Regions from separate parts of the Agrobacterium radiobacter genome, predicted to be linked through region 1. Evidence: predicted binding sites of a transcription regulator. Region 1 holds the regulator's gene; the other holds the start of a gene.
What was found. Region 1 encodes LexA, which represses DNA repair genes until DNA is damaged. Its sites were predicted from a motif close to TGTTCNNNNTGTGTTCNG; they were not measured.
Positions count from the first base shown of each region.

Region 2: the regulator LexA is predicted to act here: its motif matches at 4,852-4,869, upstream of MRBLRC7O_RS02000 (energy-coupling factor ABC transporter ATP-binding protein).

Region 1 is NZ_JBEGHX010000001.1:1,084,264-1,091,935, forward strand. It holds gene MRBLRC7O_RS05495 (amino acid ABC transporter permease) at 1-27, shown strand, start outside; gene MRBLRC7O_RS05500 (amino acid ABC transporter ATP-binding protein) at 5-739, shown strand; gene gltA (citrate synthase) at 816-2,105, opposite strand; gene MRBLRC7O_RS05510 (ComEC/Rec2 family competence protein) at 2,412-4,844, shown strand; gene MRBLRC7O_RS05515 (glutathione S-transferase family protein) at 4,864-5,541, opposite strand; gene lexA (transcriptional repressor LexA) at 5,942-6,664, opposite strand; gene MRBLRC7O_RS05525 (VOC family protein) at 6,876-7,672, shown strand, end outside.
Region 2 is NZ_JBEGHX010000001.1:413,793-421,464, reverse strand. It holds gene MRBLRC7O_RS02030 (histidine phosphatase family protein) at 1-257, shown strand, start outside; gene MRBLRC7O_RS02025 (DUF1344 domain-containing protein) at 464-724, opposite strand; gene MRBLRC7O_RS02020 (hypothetical protein) at 808-1,173, shown strand; gene aroC (chorismate synthase) at 1,163-2,260, shown strand; gene ribB (3,4-dihydroxy-2-butanone-4-phosphate synthase) at 2,272-3,372, shown strand; gene MRBLRC7O_RS02005 (winged helix-turn-helix domain-containing protein) at 3,619-4,815, opposite strand; gene MRBLRC7O_RS02000 (energy-coupling factor ABC transporter ATP-binding protein) at 4,929-5,609, shown strand; gene MRBLRC7O_RS01995 (energy-coupling factor transporter transmembrane component T family protein) at 5,606-6,238, shown strand; gene MRBLRC7O_RS01990 (biotin transporter BioY) at 6,244-6,807, shown strand; gene MRBLRC7O_RS01985 (histone deacetylase family protein) at 6,833-7,672, shown strand, end outside.

The sequences.
Region 1 (7,672 bases):
CTCAATGTCGCTCATCGAAATCACTGAAGTCCGCAAAAGCTATGGCAGCAACGAGGTTCTGAAGGGCATCAATCTCGATGTCGAGCCGGGCGAGGTCATCGCCATCATCGGCAAGAGCGGATCGGGAAAATCGACCCTGCTTCGTTGCATCAACGGGCTGGAGACGATTTCGGCCGGTTCCATATCGGTCGCCGGCGCACAGCTTCTCGAAGACGATCTCCATCTCAAGGCACTCCGATTGAAGGTCGGCATGATCTTCCAGCAGTTCAATCTCTTCCCGCACCAGACCGTCGGCGGCAATGTCATGCTGTCACAGATGGTGGTCAAGAAGACGTCGAAACCGGAGGCGGAAGCCGTTGCCCGCAAGATGCTGGAGCGGGTTGGCCTGGCGCATAAATTCGATGCCTATCCCGATGAGTTGTCAGGTGGCCAGCAACAGCGCGTCGCCATTGCCCGCGCCCTCGCCATGCAGCCGATCGCTTTGCTCTGCGATGAGATCACCTCGGCGCTCGATCCCGAACTGGTTGCGGAAGTGCTTGCCGTGGTGCGGGAACTCGCCGCCGAAGGCATGACGCTCTTGATGGTGACGCATGAAATGAAGTTCGCGCGCGACGTCTGCTCTCGCGTCGTCTTCATGCATGAGGGCAGGGTGCATGAAATTGGCCCGCCGGAAGAGGTGTTCGCCAATCCCGCAACCCCCGAACTCAAGCAGTTCCTGGGCGTTGCGGCGCGCCACTAAGAACCACTCAGACGCCCAACAAAAAAGGCCGGCGGGTGAAAACCTGCCGGCCTTTGATCTCAAATGGTTTCGCGGCTTAGCGCTTGGAAGCCGGAACGTAGTCGCGCTTGCCGGCGCCCGTATAGAGCTGGCGCGGACGACCGATGCGCTGCTGCGGATCTTCGATCATTTCGTTCCACTGTGCGATCCAGCCGACGGTGCGGGCGAGAGCGAAGAGAACGGTGAACATGGTCGTGGGGAAGCCGAGCGCCTTCAGCGTGATGCCCGAATAGAAGTCGACATTCGGGTAGAGCTTCTTCTCGACGAAATACGGATCGGAAAGGGCGATCTTTTCCAGTTCCAGAGCAACCTGCATGATTGGATCGTCGGAGTTGCCAGTGGCTTCCAGCACTTCGTACATCGTCTTCTGCATGATCTTGGCGCGCGGGTCGTAGTTCTTGTAGACGCGGTGGCCAAAGCCCATCAGGCGGAACGGATCGTTCTTGTCCTTGGCGCGGGCGATATATTCCGGAATACGGTCAACCGTGCCGATCTCGTTGAGCATGTTGAGCGCCGCTTCGTTGGCGCCGCCATGAGCCGGGCCCCAGAGGCAGGCAATGCCAGCCGCAATACAGGCGAACGGGTTGGCGCCCGAAGAACCGGCAAGACGCACCGTGGAGGTGGAGGCGTTCTGCTCGTGATCGGCATGCAGGATGAAGATGCGGTCCATGGCGCGGGCCAGAACCGGATCGACCTTGTAGTCCTCGCACGGTACGGCAAAGCACATATGCAGGAAGTTGGAGGCGTAATCGAGATCGTTCTTCGGGTAAACGAAGGGCTGGCCGATATGGTACTTGTAGGCCATGGCGGCGATCGTCGGCATTTTTGCGATCATACGCAGCGAAGCGACCATGCGCTGGTGCGGATCGGTAATGTCGGTCGAGTCGTGATAGAAGGCCGAGAGAGCGCCGACCGTGCCGCACATGACGGCCATCGGATGCGCGTCGCGACGGTAGCCGGTGAAGAAGCGGCTCATCTGCTCATGCACCATGGTGTGACGCGTGACGCGGGTGTCGAAATCCTTCTTCTGCGCAGCCGTCGGCAGTTCGCCGTAGAGCAGCAGGTAGCAGGTTTCCAGGAAGTCGCCCTGTTCGGCAAGCTGCTCGATGGGGAAACCACGGTGCAGGAGAACGCCTTCGTCACCGTCGATGTAGGTGATCTTGGATTCGCAGGAGGCCGTCGACGTGAAGCCCGGGTCGTAGGTGAAGGAGCCCGTGTGCTTGTACAGCGTGGCGATATCGACGACGCTTGGTCCAATCGTGCCTTCCCTGACCGGGAGTTCGACCTGTTTTTCGCCAAGTGTCACTGTAGCGCTTTTTTCCGTCATACTGATCCTCCGAAAACATGCGGGTGGGGGCGTTGAGACACGCCCCGCGGTTAAGCGTCTACCGATTAGCTATATGATCCTTGCGCCGATGCCAAGCTATCCAAAGGTCAAATTGTGCATTGCGGCATACGCAATTGCGTTGCTTTTCGCTTTATCATCATAGCAATTCGATCTCGGTCAACGCAGGGTTAAAGGAAAGCATTGCAATCCCTCGCATCCGCCTGCAAACCTGTTTCCGGTGCGGCAGGGGCGCGGCGCAGAGTGCTTGGTCAAGGGGAAAAAAAGCATTTCGGATATGCGGAAACGATGCAGGGCGGCTTGCCCGGCACGGCGGAGATTCTGTTCCCGCTACGCAGAGCCGGGGATGTCGCGACATATGATACGCCCGCCCTTGTCAGCAGGCCAAAACTGCGAGCTGTCGCCTCTCAAAAAATCGCCGCGTGCTTCGCCGAGGAGCGTGCATTCGGCCACGATTTTCTTTTCGTGCCGGTCTTCATCGGCTGTGGTGCGATCTTCTGGTTTTCCCTCGATACCTCGCCTTCATTCCCTGTTCTGGCAATCATATGTCTCATTGCCGCGGGCCTGGCATCCTTCACGAAATATCGTTCGGGCCTGGCAGCGACGGCCTGCGGCTTTTTCGCGCTGTTCTTGCTGGGCATGCTTTTCGCCGAGGTCGAAACGCGGCGGGTGGGAACCGTGGTGCTGGATACACCCGTCACCACTACCATTACAGGCACGGTGACGCGCCGGGAGGTCGATGCACGCGGGGATTGGCGATATGTGGTGCGGCTTGCCGCGACGGAGGCGCCGGCATTGTCACGCCCGCCGGAAAAGGTCTCGCTTCTCTCACGCGGGGGAGGTGAGCCTGTCGCACTGGGCGCGACCATTCGTGGTAAGGCGCGGCTTTCGCCACCATCCGGCCCGGCTTTGCCGGGGCTCAACGATTTCGCCTTTGCCTCCTATTTCAGGGGCATAGGCGCGACGGGCTTCTTTTATAAGCCGCCACAGACGGTCATATCACCCGAAGATGACATCAGCGCCGGAACGGACTGGCTGGAATGGGCCGATATGAGGCTTTACGGCCTGCGCACCGCCATTGCCGAACGCATTCGCAACACCATCGGCGGGGACGCCGGAGCCTTTGCCGCCTCCATCGTCACCGATGAGAGACAGGCCATATCTGCCGGGACGATGGAAGCGCTGCGGCTTTCCGGCCTTGCCCACATCGTCGCCATATCCGGGCTCAACATGGCGCTCGCGTCAGGCATATTTTTTGTGGGGCTGAGGCTTGCCTTCAGCCTTTTTCCGGCCTTTGCGCAGCGCTGGCCCGTCAAGAAGATCTCGGCTTTCGCCGCACTCCTGATGACGCTTGCCTATTATCTGATTTCCGGTTTCGCCGTCTCCGCCGAACGGGCCTGGCTGATGATGTCGGTGATGCTGATCGCTGTTCTCTTCGATCAACCCTCGCTCAGTCTCAGGAATGTTGCGCTTTCCGCTCTGGTCATTCTTGCCTTGTCGCCCTCGGAAATCATGGGGCCGAGCTTCCAGATGTCCTTTGCCGCAACCATCGCGCTCGTCGCCTCCTATGCCGCCTGGAGCCGCTGGCGTGTTGATCGCGAGCGTCTGTTCATCGGGCGCAAACCGGCATGGATGACGGTGGCGCAAACGGCGGGCGCCATCATCGGCGGAGTCATCACGACCTCGTTGATCGGCGGTCTTTCGACTGCGATCTATTCCGCCGAGCATTTTCAGCGTGTCACCACCTATGGACTTTTTGCCAATCTGGCCGCCATGCCGCTCATGTCGCTGATCGTCATGCCTTTCGGCCTTGTCGCCATGCTGCTGATGCCTTTCGGGCTCGATGCTCCGTTCCTCAAGGTCATGGGTTACGGTATGGCTCTCGTGATCGAAGTTTCTCGGGAGGTGGCCTCCTGGGGAGGAAGCGCTGCGACGGGGCGGCCACATGGCTGGTTCCTGGGGCTTGCCTCCGTTGGTTTTCTGCTGCTGGCATTGTTACGCAGCCGGCTGGCGCTTCTTGGTTTGCCGTTTCTGGTCCTCGCCTTTGGCCTGTCGGCGGCCACGGCCTATCGCAATCCGCCTCATCTGCTTGTTCATGAGGATGGCATGCTGGTGGCGCTGCTGGAGGATGGCAAAGCCTACACGACGAAAACACGGCCGCAGGGTTTCGTTTATGACCAGTGGCAAAGGGCACTGCTGTTGCCGGAACAGCCAGTTCCGCCGGTCTTTCTCAAGAGCGAGGCTGCGGCAACCACCGTGGCTTTAACCAAGGCGAAGCTTGATCCGGAAAAGATGAGGGCGGTTACACGGCAGATGACGGTGGCCCTGAGAGACGCGGAGCCCGGTATTTTCACCTGCAGCAAAGGCATATGGTGTGCCGCACGCGCGGGAAGCGGCGAATGGATCATCGTTCTGGAAGATGGTCGATTTGCCGGAAAGGCATGTGATATCGCCGATATTGTCGTCGTTTCCCGCAGAACATCCTTCTCCCAATGCCGCTCGGGCGCACTTCTGCTTAACCGCGATATCCTGCGCCGGATCGGTTCACTGGAAATAGACTTTGCCGGCAGCGATCAGGTAGCGGTAGTCGGCAGGTTGCGCGCCGCGATAGCCGGCATGGACAGGCCCTGGAGCGAACATCGCTATTACGACTGGAAAAGCGGCCGTTTTGACCATGAGGTCCCTGATGCCGTCACGCGGTTGCTGGCGGCACCACAATGAGGGCCGCCAGCCTGGATCGTCAGGCCTTGATGCGCAGATCCGTCGTCAATTCGCCGATCCCGCCGATTTCCTCTTCATGCGCCGCGTCGCGCCAGGTTTCCTTCAGTCCGGCCTCGTACCATTCGCGCATGGCGGGCAGGGCGAGCAGCCGGTCACAATAGGCTTTCGCTGCGGGCGAAAGTTCCGCGCCATAGGTCTGGAAACGGAAAGCCACCGGGCAGAAGAAGGCATCGACCGCCGTAAATTTCTGGCCGGCAAGAAAGGGCCCGCCAAATTTTGCCAGGCCTTCGCTCCACAGCGCATCAACGCGCTTTATGTCGGCCGCTAGCCCGGTATCACCACCCTTCGGTTTTACGCGAATGCCGACCGACATGGGGTAGAGATTGCGCAGCGAGAAAAAGCCCGCATGCATTTCGCTCGCAGCCGAACGCGACCAGGCTCTTGCCTGCTTGTCGCTCGCCCAGACGCCCTGATGTCGCTCCGCCAGATATTCGGCGATCGACAACGATTCCCAAACCGTCACGCCTTCATCAACGAGGCAAGGCACCTTGCCGGTTGGCGAAAAGGTGGAGAAGGAAACGCCTTCGCCGAAGGGAACGAGTTTTTCATCGAAAGCAATGCCGAGCGTGCGCATCAATACCCATGGCCGCAGTGACCATGAGGAATAGTTCTTGTTGGCGATATAAAGATCGTACATGGCGTGTTCCCCGATATGATGCGCATTTCTATACCGGCGGATGGGCCCAGGAATATTGCAAATAATCCATGGCTCCCATAAGCCGCATTGATGAGTGGGACAGGAAGAAAAGAAGCACCTGCAGGTCACCATTCGGAGATAACGACGAAACACACCGCGACGAGACTGATGACCTGCATCCTTTCTCAACGAAATTAAGGATGCTCATTTTCAATCATCTGTTTCTTACCGCTGCCTGCTGGCCTTCGCGATAAAAGATGTGCGGACCTGCCAGACGATGTCGCTTCTCACTTATGCAGAACCGCATCATTCCAAGGAGCAAGCTGCAATGCTCCATAAGGGGAGCGCCATCCTCTTGATGGTGCCCGCAGCAAAAGGAATTGCGGCCCCATGCCTTGAATCAATGGTAACGGCGGATCAGTCCGACCAGCTTGCCCTGGATTTTCACCCGGTCCGGTCCAAAAATACGCGTTTCATAGGCCGGGTTTGCCGCCTCGAGCGCAATGGAGGCGCCCTTGCGACGGAAACGCTTCAGGGTGGCTTCCTCATCATCCACCAGCGCTACAACGATATCACCCGGATTTGCCGTATTGCCATTGCGGATGATGACGGTATCGCCATCAAAAATGCCGGCCTCGATCATCGAGTCGCCCTTGACCTCAAGAGCGTAATGTTCGCCCGAACCCAGCATATCAACAGGCACGGCCACATCGTGGGTATTGTTCTGGATGGCGGAAATCGGCACACCGGCAGCGATGCGGCCCATGACCGGCACGGTGACGGCCCCGACGAGATCATTGGCCGGCGTCTTGGGGGCAGGGGCCGCTTCCGACGCCTTGGGTTTGCCAAGGCTGCCTTCGATGACGCTCGGCGAAAAGCCGCGCTGCGGCCTTGCACCCGGCGTATAGGCCTCAGGCAGCTTGATGACTTCCAGCGCTCGCGCTCTATTTGGTAGCCGGCGAATAAACCCGCGCTCTTCGAGGGCGGTGATCAGGCGGTGGATGCCAGATTTCGAGGCAAGATCGAGTGCGTCCTTCATTTCATCGAAGGATGGCGGCACGCCGGACTCTTTCATTCGTTCATGAATGAAGAGAAGCAATTCCTGCTGTTTGCGCGTGAGCATGAGGAAAACACCCTTTAGAATCGTAGTGGAAGTCGCGAAACAAATACAGAACGAACACTATATGTTCCATATGTGTTCCGCAATCCCCTAAAATTTCGTGAAGCTGCTATCTGTTGTTTTGATGATTTGCTTCTTGGCCTACGATTGTGCTTTTCTGCGGCCCAAATCGTCCAGGCATGTCCGGGCGGAGTGCCAGCGCAGGAAACAGGTCATGATGAAATCCCATAGCGTCGATCATCTCGTTCTGCCGGTGCAGGATATCGGCGTTGCCGCGAAACGTCTCGCCAGCCTTGGATTTACGGTCTCACCGGAGGCTTTGCATCCTTTCGGCACCCGAAATGCCTGTGTTTTTTTTACCGACGGGACCTATCTGGAGCCGCTCGTAATTGCTGATCCGGCTAAATATAATGCGTCGGCAGACAGGGGAGATGTGTTCACGGGCAGGGACAGGGCCTTCCGGCAACGTGACGGGCGGGAGGGTTTTTCGGCTCTTGTCGCCAAAACCGAAGATGCCCTTGCCGACCATGACAGGTTTCTGACGTCTGGCGTGTCAGCGGGCGATGTGTTCCAGTTTTCGCGGCCTGTGCGGATGCCGGATGGATCGGAAAGCGAGGCGGCGTTCCGGCTGGCTTTTGCGGCAAGCGGGGCGGCGGATTTCTTTCTGTTTAGTTGTCAGCGGCTGCAGGCCCTGCCGGGCGATCGAACAGTGCTGGAGCGCCATGCCAACGGTGTCTCCGGCCTCAGTGAAATCGTTCTGTTCTCCGGTGATGATCCGAACGCGGCGCGCTTGATCGAAACGGTGTTTGGTTGTGAGGGCAGAATATCTCCGGATGGTGATATGGTTTTCGCGACCGACAATGCGCGCATCAGATTGACCGGAAAACCTGATTTCAGCGGACAGGCCCCGAATACTCCTGATTGGAGCGGCGGCGGATTGCGCGGTGCGGGCATCGTCTTTTCGTCGCACGATCTTGCCGTGACAGAGGCGGCGCTTGCTGCTAATGGCGT
Region 2 (7,672 bases), 670 kb from region 1:
CGCGCAAGGCCAACAAGTGGGATTTCATTCCCCCCGGCCAGGATGCCGAAAGTTATGAAATCCTCTCCTGGCGCATCGGCGCATGGCTTTCCTCCGTTGAGGTTCCAACGATCTGCGTCTGCCATGGCGGCGTGATCCGCTCGATCTTCCGGCTGGTATCAGGCATGGACAAGGATGAGGCGTCGCGAACGCAGATTCCGCAGGACCGGATTTTGAAGGTCGAGATCAACAGGAACAGTGCGGAGTGGATTTCGTGAGGGGTATGGGTCACCCCCTCTCCCGTCATTCCGGCCCTGAGCCGGAATCCAGCCAGCCCAAGTCCTTGGGCTGAAAAGATTCATCCCGCCGCGCAGACACGCGTCGGCTGGATGCCGGATCAAGTCCGGCATGACGGAAATGTTGGTGCTTCCCGAACAAGTTTACAGAGGTTCGCCCCGTCACAGGCAAAGCCGCAACCGCAGCCTTACTCAACGACCTGAAGATCGTCGACCACGCGTTTCCCATCCACTTCCGTGTAGAAAACCACGACCTTCACGCCTGCTTTCAGGCCTTCGAAATTGAACTCTTCCGGCACGCGATAGGTCTTGCCGTCGTTGAGCGTAATGCTCAGCCCATTGGCATCGATCTTGCTGATCGTGCCTTCCACGTCGACGCTCTGCGCGAAGCTGTTGATGGGCATCAAAAGGTTGGTGGCGGCCAGAAGGGCGGCAATCATCATACGCATCGATCTAGCTTTCGTGGATTTGCGTGAAAACCTTACATGCATGAAGAATTGCCTTTCGAATGTGGCGGAAATTGCCCGCAACCATGACATTTTCGGCCCAATTGATGAACGGATTTGGGATCGCGTTCAAGCCGTTAGTGATTTTTACACCGCATTTCCCGGCAATATTGGAAAACTCCGGATTAGCGTGGAAAACGATGGCGCTTTTACATTTTCGTCATCTCCCAAATCCTCGCCGGCCGGCGCGAATCGCCGCCTCCCCCTCATCACCTGTGCTTGTCACAGGAATGAAGGCAGAGACCTGCGGTAGCGTGCACCGCACTTATCCCGTCCCAGCGAAAGAAAGGCTTTTGCCTTGCCCGGATTTTCCACTAAGACAAATCCGCTTGTTTCAAACGGCGCTGTCCACAGGCGCCCTGTTTTCCGGTTTTGAGAACTATGTCGCATAACAGTTTCGGTCATCTTTTCCGTGTTACCACCTGGGGAGAAAGCCATGGGCCGGCACTTGGCTGCGTGGTGGATGGCTGCCCGCCCGGCATCCGCTTCACCCTTGCCGAGGTGCAGCACTGGATGGACAAGCGCAAACCCGGCCAGAGCCGCTTCGTGACCCAGCGGCGCGAAGATGACATCGTCAAGGTTCTCTCCGGCGTGATGCTGGATGAGGACGGCGAGACGATGATAACAACAGGCACGCCGATTTCGATGCTGATCGAGAATACCGACCAGCGTTCCAAGGATTACGGCGAGATCGCCAAGCGTTTCCGTCCCGGCCATGCCGACTTCACCTATGACCTGAAATACGGCATTCGCGATTATCGCGGCGGTGGACGCTCCTCCGCCCGCGAAACGGCGGCGCGTGTCGCCGCCGGCGCAATCGCCCGCAAGGTGGTGCCGAGCCTCAATGTGCGCGGCGCGCTGGTGCAGATCGGCAAGCACAGGATCAACCGCGACAACTGGGATTGGGATCAGGTCGATCAGAACCCGTTCTTCTGCCCGGATGCAGCCATGGTGCCGGTGTGGGAAGACTATCTCGACGGCATCCGCAAGGCCGGCTCCTCCATCGGGGCCGTTGTCGAAGTGGTGGCGGAGGGCGTTCCGGCCGGTATTGGCGCCCCCATTTATGCCAAGCTCGACCAGGATATCGCCTCAAACCTGATGTCGATCAACGCCGTCAAGGGTGTAGAGATCGGCGAAGGTTTCGCCTCCGCCGAGCTTTCCGGCGAGGAAAATGCCGATGAGATGCGCATGGGCAATGACGGCAAGCCGATCTTCCTCTCCAACCACGCCGGCGGCATTCTGGGCGGCATCGCGACCGGTGAACCTGTCATCGCGCGCTTTGCCATCAAGCCCACCTCCTCCATTCTGACGGAGCGCCTGTCCATCGATACCGACGGCAATAATGTCGATGTGCGCACCAAGGGGCGCCATGACCCCTGCGTCGGCATCCGCGCCGTGCCGATCGGCGAAGCGATGATCGCCTGCACCGTTGCCGACCATTATCTGCGAGACCGCGGCCAGACCGGCCGGCTGAAGTAAGGGGGACCGCCATGGCCTATGACCAGAAACGCGTTGTCGACGCCATTCGCGCTTTCGAAGCAGGCGAAATCGTCGTCGTGACCGATGATGACGACCGAGAGAATGAAGGCGATCTGATCATTTCGGCGGTGCATTGCACGGCGGAAAAGATGGCTTTCATCGTGCGCCACACCTCCGGCATCGTCTGCGCGCCCATGCCGCGCGAAGAAGCCAAGCGGCTGAACCTCAACGCCATGGTGGCGGAAAATGATAGCGCGCACACGACGGCCTTCACCGTCAGCGTCGATTTCAAGCACGGCACCACGACGGGCATTTCCGCCGATGACCGGACGCTAACCGTGCGCAATCTCGCCAATCCCAATGTCGGGGCTGCCGATTTTACCCGGCCGGGCCACATCTTCCCGCTGATTGCCCGTGAAGGTGGCGTCCTGATGCGCTCCGGCCATACCGAAGCGGCGGTCGATCTCTGCAAGCTTGCGGGCCTGCCGCCCATCGGTGTCATCTGCGAACTCGTCAATGATGACGGCACCGTGACGCGCGGACCGCAGGTCACCGCCTTTGCGGAAAAACACAAGCTGAAGCAGGTTTCCGTCGCCGACCTCATCGCCTATCGCCAGCGCAAGGAAACGCTGGTGGAGATGGAATCCTCCTTCACCATCGAAACGCCGTTCGGACCGGCCAAGGCGCAAACCTATTCCCTGCCCTGGGACCGGATGCAGCATATGGCGGTGATTTTCGGCGATATCAGAGACGGTGTCGACATTCCCGTTCGCCTGCACCCGGAAAATGTCGCCGACGACGTGTTCGGCGACCGCCAGCCGGTGCAGCACTATATGCAGAAGATTGCCGAGGAAGGCCGCGGCGTCATCGTCTATCTGCGTGAGGGCTCCGTCGGCGTCGGCCAGGTGGCCGGCCGTCGCAAGGCGCGTGATCCCGACGAGGCGCATGCGCAGGCCCGCTCACGTGAAAACGAATGGCTGGAAATCGGTCTCGGTGCGCAGATCCTCAAAGACCTCGGCATCAGCTCGATCAAGCTGATGACGACACGCGAGCGTCATTATGTCGGCCTGGAAGGCTTTGGCATCAAAATTTCGGCGACGGATATCGGGTGATTTAGGGGCTTCGCGAGAGCGCTTCGGCTTGGCGCGCTCTTCGCCCGTTCGGCGTCATCCTCGGCCTTGTGCCGAGGATCCATCCCGCAGTTCCCGACGTGACACGCTTGAGATGTTCCGGACACGTGAAGTCATGATCCCGGAAGCCATTGTCTCCGCGGCTTGTGGATCCTCGCCTCAAGGGCGAGGATGACGTCGAGTGTGGCGGCGCTCGCCACTACATTCAGGCACCGCGAAAAGACACCTTCATTTGTCCTCCCGCCAGCCCTCCAGATAATTCACGCTCTCAACCCCGGTAAACTTCGCAAGCCGCGATAGTTCCGCGTCGAGCTTTTCAAGCCGTCCTGCTGAGGCGCGCACGCCAGGCTCCAGCCACAGGCGGCGCACATCCAGCGTGCCGCGCTTGCGATCCGCCTTCATGTCGATGCGGCCGATCATCCGGTCGCCCTCCAGAAGCGGGAAGACATAATAGCCATATTGCCGTTTCGGCTCGGGCACGAAGACCTCGATGCGGTAATAAAAGCCGAACAGCCGTTCCGTGCGGTTTCGGTCGCGCAACAGCGGATCGAAGGGGCTGAGGACACGGACGCGGGCGGAGGGTTCCGGTACATCCGTCAGGTCGGCGGTGAAATCGGCAAAGGCAAAAGACGGGCGGGCGGTGTCTCCGTCGCTGGAGAGAAGCGAAACCTCGCAGAGTTCATCGCGATGGCTCTTGACCCAGTCCCTCGCCTCCTGCGGGGTGACGAGATCGAAAAAGGCGGCGATTTCGCCATGGGTGGCGAAACCCAGCCGCTTCAGCGCTTCGCGGCAGGCCCAGTCGACAAATTCGGCGTGCTCCACCTCGGTTTCGTGGTGCTCGCCGGGAATGACACGCTCGGCGAGATCATAGACCTTCTGGAAATTCACGCGGCCGGATATGGCGAGCTTGCCGGTGTGCCATAAATATTCGAGCGCCGTCTTGGAGGGATGCCAGTTCCACCAGCCGCCGGACTGATGCCCCTCCTCCTTCAGCTCCCGCGCCAGAACCGGGCCGGTGGCGGCGATGCGCTCCAGCGTTTCGCCGAAAGCGGCATCGAAGCCCTCTCCATGCCATTTGCGCCAGCGCTCCTGAATGATCGGCTCGCGGCGGCGGAAGCGGTGTTTCCAATAGGGGTAAAACTCCGTCGGTACGATGGAAGCGTCATGCGTCCAGTGCTCGAAAAGCGCGCGGTCCTTTTCCAGCAGCGTGGTCAGATGGTCACGCCTGTAGGTCTGGTTGCGTGAGAAGATAATCTGGTGGTGGGCGCGCTCCACGGTGCCGATGCTGTCCACCTGCACAAAACCGATATCGGTGATGAGCTGCAGCAGGCCATCCTTGGAAAGCGCCTTGCCGGGCGGGGAGCAAAGCCCCTGCCGCGCCAGAAAAATCCGCCTTGCCGCTTCGTTCGAAACCTTGATCGTCATGGCGCAAAAGGTATGACGGCTTTTTCAGGATTGCAATGTTCTTTTTTTGTTCCTTGTTTCACTTCTGTTGATGACGGGGTATAGAACCGGAAAACGAGCGCGAGGATGTAAGCTTGGAAATCCGTTTCGATGCCGCCGGTGTCGCTTTCGAGGGCCGGCAGGCCCTGCAGCCGCTGTCTGTGACATTGACGGAACGGCGCATCGGCGTGATCGGCCTCAATGGTTCCGGCAAGACCACCTTTGCCCGGCTGATCAACGGGCTGAACAAGCCGAGTGCGGGCAAGGTTTCGGTAAACGGTCTCGACACCGTGAGCGACGCCAAAGCGGTATTGCAGACGGTCGGCTTCATCTTCCAGAATCCGCAGAACCAGATCATCCTGCCGATCGTGCGCGACGATGTCGCCTTCGGCCTCAAGCGGCTCGGCATCGGCAGGGCGGAAACCGAAAACCGGGTGAAGGCCGTTCTTGCGCGGCTCGGCATTCCCCATCTGGAAGAGCGGCGCGCGCATGAGCTTTCCGGCGGAGAACTGCAGCTTGCAGCGCTTGCCGCCCTTCTGGTCACCGATCCGCAAATCCTAATTCTCGATGAACCGACCAACCAGCTTGATCTGAAAAACCGTACTATCGTTGAAAAAACCATGGCGGCGCTGTCGCAGGCGCTTGTTGTCATCACCCATGACCTGTCGCTGGTTGCAGGCTTCGACCGCGTGCTGGTTTTCCATGAAGGCGCGCTGGTTGCCGATGCCGGCCCCGAAGAGGCGGTGGCGCATTATCTGGAGGTGGCATCGCGATGAAATCGCTGCATGTCGAAGGCACCGGCTGGCTCTACCGCGTCTCGCCGCCCGTCAAGCTCCTGACGCTTATGGGCTTCAGCATCGCGCTGTTCCTCACCCGCGATCTGCCGCTTCTGGGATGCGCCGTGGTTCTCGCCGCCGCCATCCTGCGCGAGACACGCCTGCCCTTCCACGAGATCGGCCTTCGGCTGCGGCCGGTGATGCTGACCATCTTCCTCGTCGCGGCCTTCAGCTATCTCCTGCTTCCGGCCCATGATGCGAGTGTCAATCTTCTGCGGCTGACGGCGCTGGCGCTGCTTGCCACCGCCGTCACCATCACCGTCAGCATTTCGCAATTCATGGACGAGATTACGCGTGCCGCAGCCCCTCTGGAACGGCTGGGGCTGGTCAAGGCCGCCGATATCGGACTTGCCGCCGGGCTGGTGGTGCGGTTCGTGCCTGAGATCGTCAACCGTTACCATGCGGTGCGCGATGCGCACCGGGCGCGCGGCCTGCCCGTGCGCATGGCCACCATCATCGTGCCGCTCGTCATTATGACGTTGAAGGATGCCGATGCCATCGCCGACGCCATTGACGCGCGCGGCTTCAGAGGCCAAAGCTTGCGGCCAGATAACCATCCGGAGTTTTGAGTGTCATGACGACCCGCGACCTTGTGCTGATTTCGCTGTTTTCCGCCATCATCATCGCACTCGGGCTTCTGCCGCCGATCACGCTCGGTTTCATTCCGGTGCCGATCACCGCGCAGTCGCTCGGCGTCATGCTGGCGGGCGTCGTCCTCGGCGCAAAGCGCGGTACGCTCGCGGTTCTCCTGACAATCCTGATTGCCGCCATCGGCCTGCCGGTGCTTTCGGGCGGACGCGGCGGCCTTTCCATCTTCACCACGCCGACGACGGGCTTCCTGATCGGCTGGATGGCGGCGGTTTTCGTCACCGGCACGCTCTCGGAAAAACTCGTCAATCGCAGCCAGTCTGCCCTTACACAGGGCATCGGCTTTTTCATCGCCAGCCTGATCGGCGGCGTGGTCGTGCTTTATGCTTTCGGCATCACCTATCTGGCGCTGGTCGTCGGTCTTGGTTTCGAAAAGGCCTTCATGGGTTCGCTCGCCTTCATTCCGGGCGATGCGCTGAAGGCTGTGCTTGCAGCGCTGGCCGGCCGCGCCGTGATGGCGGGTTATCCGCTTCTGCCGCAGCGCGCCTGAACACACTTTCTTCGGGAGGAAAAGAATGGCGACGCGTTTATACGAACATCCGATCTTCCTGGAGCATATCACGCCCGAAGGCCACCCCGAGCGGCCGGATCGCCTGCGATCTCTGAACATCGCGCTCGAACATCCGAATTTCGAGCGTCTGATCCGCAGAGAAGCGCCTCAGGCCAATGAAGACGCGGTGTTGCTGGCGCATCCGGAGGAGCACCTGCTTGCCGTCATGCGGCAGATCCCTGAAGAGGATGGCGAGATCAACCGCGTCGAGGCCGACACTTATGTATCACGCAAAAGCCTGCAGGCGGCGCTGACCGGCATCGGTGCGGCGATGGCGGCGGTGGACGACGTGTTTACCGGCGCTGCCGACAATGTCTTCGTCGCGGCCCGCCCGCCCGGCCACCACGCCGAAACAGCCAAGGCCATGGGTTTCTGTCTTTTCAACAATGTGGCAATTGCCGCCCGCCATGCGCAGAAGGCGCACGGGGCAGAGCGCGTCGCCATCATCGACTGGGACGTGCATCACGGCAACGGTACGCAGGATATTTTCTGGAACGACACATCAGTGCTGTTCTGTTCCACCCACCAGATGCCGCTTTATCCGTGGAGCGGCGACAAAAACGAAACCGGCGTGAAGAACAACGTCGTCAACGCCCCGCTTTCGCCCAATACCGGCAGCGAATATTTTCGCGAGGCGTTCAAATCCCGCGTCCTGCCGGCCATTGCCGATTTTTCGCCTGACCTCATCCTCATCTCCGCCGGTTTCGACGCGCATCACCGCGATCCGCTGGCGCAGATCAATCTGGTGGGCGAGGATTTCGACTGGGCGACGGGCCGGCTTCTGGAAATGGCCGATAAATACGCA